2 regions of the Paenibacillus hubeiensis genome follow, and region 1 is predicted to be linked to the other one. Evidence: riboswitches for the same ligand, from Rfam matches in the RefSeq annotation. Region 1 holds a riboswitch; the other holds the start of a gene.
What was found. Region 1 has a riboswitch for ZMP and ZTP ahead of RSX24_RS08135 (DJ-1/PfpI family protein). Riboswitches for the same ligand answer to the same signal wherever they lie in the genome.

Region 1 (3,421 bases):
ATTATCCGTGAAAGGTTTCACCAATCGTTCAAAGCGTGATAATCATCGGACCATTTTTGGTAAGGATTATCGTATGTTCCAATTGTGCCACAGAGCTCTTGGCCGTAGCAAAGGTCCAGCCATCATCTTTTTGGAATACTTCCTCTTCCAAGGTAGAGATAAAAGGTTCGAATGCAATAACCATGCCTTCCTTTAATAATTCATCATCCGATAGATCATTATAATTATAAATATGGTCAGGTGCTTCGTGGATGGTGTGTCCAATGCCATGCCCTGTAAGATTTTTGATCACCGTGAATCCATGCTGTTTGGCTGTTTGGAATACCGCTTTTCCGATCCCGCTTTTTTTGGAACCAGGTTTTGCTTTCTTAAGTCCTGCTTCAAATGCTTGCTTAGCAGCTTCGCATAATTTCGTTAACACTTCTTCACCTTTGCCTACGACAAACGAGATTCCCGTATCCGCGAAATAACTGTTTTTTGAGCCGGAAACATCGATGTTTACCAGATCCCCTTCTTGGATAACCCGATCTCCCGGAATACCATGTGCCACTTCTTCATTAACGCTGATACAAGTATAACCAGGGAAATCATATTCACTTTTTGGAGCTGAAACTGCGCCTTCTCTGGCAAAAAGCTCTCCGGCAATATCATCAAGCTCTTTCGTCGTTATGCCAGGAATCGTTCGTTGTACCAATTCATCTCGAATAGAGGCAACAATTTTTCCAATTTCCTTCAACCCATTGATGTCTTCTTCTGTCTTTGCAATCATCTGTTCTACCTCGCAATCTTTTATCTTCAATTCATTATATAAGTGTTATCTCCTCAATGCACCCGATACATGCAAAATATTTGTATATGATCCCTCTATCGCAAATTCGGCTTATAGACATCCCTTAGGTTACCAGGTTCGTAAAATGGATACTCCAGCTTTTGCTGGACTTGAAGAACGGTCTCCGTGGACGTCAACATCTCGACGACGTATAACCCAAGGTCAATGGAAGCTGTAACTCCCGCACCGGTTACCGTGTTACCGTCACGCACTACACGCGCAGCAACGACTTCCGCACAATAGGGAGCCAGTAAATCATAAGCTGACGAGTTGGTCGTAGCCTTTTTTCCATGCAGGAAACCGGCTGCTCCCAATAGCAAAGCCCCGGTACAAATCGAAATCTTATAAGGCACGTTCTCTGCCGTGCGAACCCAGCGCATGAAATCCTCATCAAATCGAAGCGTTCTCGTGGATCGGCCACCAGGGAAAAAGACAAGATCAAAATCACCTAGATCAGGCAACACCGCATCGGATTTCATTTTCAGCCCCCGGTCATCTGAAATTTCATCCTTGTCTGCACAGAATGTCCAAGATACGTTTTCCTTCGCTTTCAGAATCGCCAGCCAAGTCACCGCTTCATAAAATCCAGCCAAATCCATGCTTGTCATTCCATTAAATAATACAAACGCCATTTTCATCGCCGCCACCATTCCTTTCATTTCCTGAAAATAAATAAAGTGTTCGATCAAAAAGATCAAACACTTTGCCCAGGCGTACGGCATATAAAATATGTGCTTCCTTGTGGTTCACTCCACGTTTACGCCAGTCGCACATACCGGATATTTAGCTCTAAGTATACATGACCTCTTTCACTATTGTAAATAAATGAAATGTTTGCAGTCCTTCCCTTTCCTTTTGTGTTTAGGATACCGAGCTACTTGTTTAACAAGGCATCGGCTTTCTTCGCCGCTTCAGCTATAGCTGCCTCTGGCGTAACGGACGAATCCACAACCGCGCGAAGAATTTCATCCTTGATGATCTCCCCAATTTCCGGATAAACCTTCTGCATTGGACGCGGACCCGCATATTCCAGTTGGTCTACCGCCACCTTGAACAGCGGCTTTTCCTCATAAAGCTTCTTCATCTCATCGCTTTCCACAGCACTGATTCGGCTAGGCAAATATCCCGTAAAGGAGCTTGCATAAATCGTTTGCTCTTTGGAGGTCATCCATTTAATGAACTTCCACGCCGCCTCCTGCTTTTCCGGGGACAGCCCCGATGTCATAACCAGATTGGCACCACCTGTCGGTACTCCATACGTATCATTAGCAGGCATAAATGTCGTTCCGAGTTCAAAGCCCTGCTCTTCGGCAACCTTCATATTATTGGTCAAGTCCGCGGTCGAGGAGAACAGCATCGCAGAACGTTGATTGTGGAAATCCGTCTTGGCTTGCGTACCCGCATCATCGGTTGTGGCGATGTTCATAATGCCTTCATCCTTCATCTTCAACCACAGCTTTACGGGCGCAATCCCGGTTTCATTATTGAATGCCGCACTTTTTCCATCCTCGCTGACCATTGTTCCTCCACTCTGCCTTACAAAAGCTTCGTAGAACCAAATGTCGACAGGCATCGAGATGCCATAACGCTCATCCTTCACCGTCAGCTTGCGTGCATAATCTTCAAACTCGGTCCAATTCTTCGGTCCGGCAGGATCAAGTCCCGCCTCCTTCAGCATCGTCCGGTTCAAATACAGAATCGGCGTACTGCGCAAATAAGGAAGAGCATACAGTTTGCCATTCACATAGGAATTCCCCATGAGTCCTGGAATGAAATCTTCCGTATCGAGCTTGTCTTTCTCAACAAAAGAGGTCAATTCCTGCGTCATGCCGGATTCGGCGAACACCCCAACGGAAGCAATTTCATTTTGCCAAACTTCGGGGGCATTGCCCGCTGCAAAAGCGGCCTGCGCCTTGGAATGCTGGTCCGCATACGATCCCTGGTATTCCGCCTTTACGATCACTTCATCCTGGGATTCATTAAACATTTTCACCAAGTTCTCATTGTTCTCGGCGATCTTGTCACCCCAAGAGTACCAATATGTAATCTCGACCGGTTTATTGGCCGTACCATTGGAACTGTTACCTGAAGCAGCCGTATCGGTTAAACCAGCGGAGTTGGAATCGCCGCAAGCCGTCAAAGCAAGCGCAAGCGTTGCCGCTAACATCATAGAACCAAATTTTTTCATGGATAAGTCCTCCTATGAACCTGATTATTTTACGCCCGAATAAACAAATGCTTTAATAATTTGACGTTGTCCAAATAAGAAAACGATAAGGATCGGAACGACCAGTATCATGTTTCCAGCCATCAAAATGTGCCAGGCGGCTCCTCCGTCGACCTCGCGCAGCTTGGAGATTCCGATCGGCAGCGTTCTTGCAGCATCGGAGGTGGTCATGACGAGCGGCCAGAAATAATCATTCCAGTGTGCAATAAAGCTGAACAATGCAAAGGTCACCAAGGTTGGCCGTGCCAAGGGCACCATAATCTTGAGAATGATCTTCCACTCCGGGGCTTGATCCAGTCGCGCCGCTTCAATAAGCTCTTCCTGTACCTGCTTGAACGACTGCCTGAGCATGAATATGCCGAAGG
Region 2 (3,421 bases), on a different contig from region 1:
TACCATGCTGGGGGTCACGTTATTCTCGTTCAGCGTAAGCATAGACTCGTTCTCGGTTGGCGTATCGCTGGGCATGTTTAGCAGCAATTTGTTGCTCACCGTGCTGGCATTCGGGATTTGCGGCGGCGTGATGTCCATCATGGGCCTTTTGCTCGGACGGCGTGTCAGTCAAAATCTTGGCGATTACGGCGAGGCTGTCGGGGGAGCGATCTTGTTAGCTTTCGGGCTGCTTTTTATTTTCTGAACGTTGTGCGGTGTACATGTTTTCAACAGGGCTTAACATATCCTATAATAGCAAGAAAGCATCGATAGAATGGGTCCGGTTTATTCGAATATGAAAATATATCGATGGATGCTTGGTCCATAGTTTCATAAAGCATCCGAGTACTGCATGTGAAAGCCGATATTTCAAGCAACAAACGGTTAATCGTAGTTCGCCTGTGCAAAAAAACGCTTCGTTAGCGTTTTTTACGGAATTTATGGCGTTATTCATATATGGACATCATTTTGAATGGGGAGGCTTGCACGATGAAACATATTTTGTTTGTATGCACCGGAAATACATGCCGCAGCCCCATGGCTGAAGGACTGATGCGCAAGCTGGCAGCCGACCGGGGGATCGAGGTGGAGGTGCGTTCCGCCGGGGTTGCGGCGACGACGGGTATGCCGATTTCCCATCATGCGGAAGCGGTTTTGCGGGATCATGACGTCCGCGGCCCCGAACACTCCACGCAGCTGAATGCCGATCTGATCGAATGGGCGGATCTTGTGCTTACGCTGACCAGAGGGCACAAGCAGCATGTTATTCAAGTGTTTCCAGACTCGGTCCACAAAACGTATACGCTGAAAGAGTACGTGGAAGACGATGAACAGGTTATGAACGACTTGCAGGAACTGGACAGCCTGTTCGCCACGCTGGAGATGAAACGAGCGCTCGGCCAGGAAATTTCGGCAGACGAGCGCGAGCGTGCCATCGAGATTCGTCAACGTATCCCGAGCTTTGACATCTCCGACCCGTTCGGCGGGAGCCGGGATGATTACAATGTGGCCGCAGCTGAAATTCGCACCGCGCTGGACCGATTGCTGGACAAACTGGAATAGCGTCTGCAGAGCATAAGGCTGTTGTTCGTCAAGATGGGATGACATTGTCAAACAGGACATCGAGTGTAAATTTCCCGTTGATTTTAAGCGCGGGTTGATTTATGATGAAATGGAAAACAGGGATCTGGTGTAACTGGCGACAAAAGTGGGTTTAACCACGGTGGAGCACCAGAACAAACGGCCGGTCGCCTGGGCAAAAGAGCAATTCTGCGATACCCGCAGACTGCTCTTTTTTCGTATTTCGTCCGTTTATTCGCTATAATGGTACCTGAAATGCCACGCATGCATGCGAGACAATCCAGAGGAAGCAGGGCATGATTTAATCGGGAGGCGATAGGATGACAACGGAGTTGGATTCGCATCAACCCGGATTGCAGGAGCAGACCGCAGCGGTGTTGCGTGAACTGGCGATTGCGGGCAAGCTTGGGCCTGGGCAGATCGTGGTGATCGGTACCAGCACAAGCGAGGTTGCAGGCAAACGGATTGGTACGGGCGGTGCCTTTGAAGTTGCCCAGCAGCTGCTTGACGGTATTCGCGAGGTACAACAGGAATTCGGTTTCGACACGGCGTTTCAGTGCTGCGAGCATTTGAATCGTGCTCTGGTCATGGAACGTTCGGTGTTGACGCGCCTTGGATTGACCGAGGTGGGAGCCGTTCCGGTGCCAAAGGCAGGCGGCTCCATGGCAGCCGCGGCCTATCGCTCGCTGGCGAAACCATGTCTGGCTGAACATGTGCAGGCCCATGCGGGGGTGGACATCGGAGAAACGATGATTGGCATGCATTTGCGCCATGTTGCAGTACCTTTTCGCACGACTCTTCGCTATATCGGCGAAGCGCGGGTAACGGCCGCGTTGACCCGGCCCAAACTCATCGGCGGGGAACGCGCGGTGTATCGTTTGGACGAAGAGCTTGATTCAACATTTTGTGACTGACTAACTTCATTTATAAACGGGAGGAATTTAATCATGGAACAATTGCGCAAGAGTGACCCGGCAGTACTGGAAGCGATGAATCTCGAATTGAAACGCCAACGCAACAACATCGAGCTGATCGCATCCGAGAACATCGTCAGCGAAGCGGTAATTGAAGCGATGGGTTCTGTACTTACGAACAAATATGCCGAAGGATATCCGGGCAAACGCTACTATGGCGGATGCGAACACGTGGATATCGTTGAGGATATCGCGCGCGATCGCGCAAAAGAGCTGTTTGGTGCGGAGCATGTTAACGTACAGCCCCATTCCGGTGCGCAAGCGAACATGGCGGTATATTTGGCAGCGCTGAAACCAGGCGACACCGTGCTCGGCATGAACCTGGCCCATGGCGGACACTTGACGCACGGCAGCCCGGTCAATGCATCCGGTTTGTTGTACAATTTCGTGGCTTACGGCGTACAGGAAGACACGTTCATGATTGATTACGACGAAGTTCGCAAAGCGGCATTCAAACATCGTCCCCGCCTGATCGTTGCCGGTGCAAGTGCATATCCGCGCACGATCGATTTCGAAAAACTTGCCGCCATCGCCAATGATGTAGGCGCGTTGTTCATGGTCGACATGGCTCACATCGCAGGCCTTGTGGCTGCCGGATTGCATCCAAGCCCGGTTCCGCATGCTCATTTCGTAACGACAACGACGCACAAAACGCTGCGCGGACCTCGCGGCGGTATGATTCTGTGCCGGAAATCGTGGGCTGCGGCGATCGACAAAGCCGTATTCCCTGGTTCCCAAGGCGGGCCGCTGATGCACGTCATCGCATCCAAAGCGGTAGCCCTTGGCGAAGCATTGCAGCCTTCTTTCAAAACATATGCTCAAAACGTCGTGAAAAATGCGCAAGTTCTGGCTGAAACGCTCATCAGCGAAGGCTTGAACATCGTGTCCGGCGGTACGGACAACCACTTGATGCTCATCGACACTCGCAGCGTGAACATCACGGGTAAAGAAGCGGAGCATGTGCTCGATTCCATTGGTATCACCGTCAACAAAAACGCCATTCCTTTCGATCCGACCAGCCCGTTCATCACAAGCGGCATCCGGATCGGTACGCCTGCGGCAACGTCGCGCGGCATGGATGAGGAAGCGATGGTTGCGATCGGTAAAATCATTGCCAAAACGTTGAAAAACCCGAAAGATACAGCGATTCTGGATGAAGCGCGCAGCGAAGTAACGAAGCTGACCGACAAATTCCCGCTGTACACTGACCTGAAATACTAGAATTTACTTCTTCAAGGACCGGACACTATGTTTCCGGTCCTGTTTTTGTAGGATTCGTTTTTCTGTAATGATTCGATGTCCTTGGAGGGTGTAATTCGGTGTGGGTG

Region 2: another riboswitch for ZMP and ZTP. It lies ahead of RSX24_RS23845 (TIGR01440 family protein); the one in region 1 lies ahead of RSX24_RS08135 (DJ-1/PfpI family protein).

What each region holds. Positions count from the first base shown of each region.
Region 1 is NZ_JAVYAE020000002.1:322,752-326,172, reverse strand. Features, by position in the region: gene map (type I methionyl aminopeptidase) at 29-769, opposite strand; gene RSX24_RS08135 (DJ-1/PfpI family protein) at 865-1,467, opposite strand; ZMP/ZTP riboswitch at 1,528-1,609, opposite strand; gene RSX24_RS08130 (ABC transporter substrate-binding protein) at 1,704-3,017, opposite strand; gene RSX24_RS08125 (carbohydrate ABC transporter permease) at 3,042-3,421, opposite strand, start outside.
Region 2 is NZ_JAVYAE020000011.1:189,006-192,426, reverse strand. Features, by position in the region: gene RSX24_RS23855 (manganese efflux pump MntP) at 1-244, shown strand, start outside; gene RSX24_RS23850 (low molecular weight protein arginine phosphatase) at 529-1,101, shown strand; ZMP/ZTP riboswitch at 1,221-1,303, shown strand; gene RSX24_RS23845 (TIGR01440 family protein) at 1,440-2,033, shown strand; gene glyA (serine hydroxymethyltransferase) at 2,064-3,314, shown strand.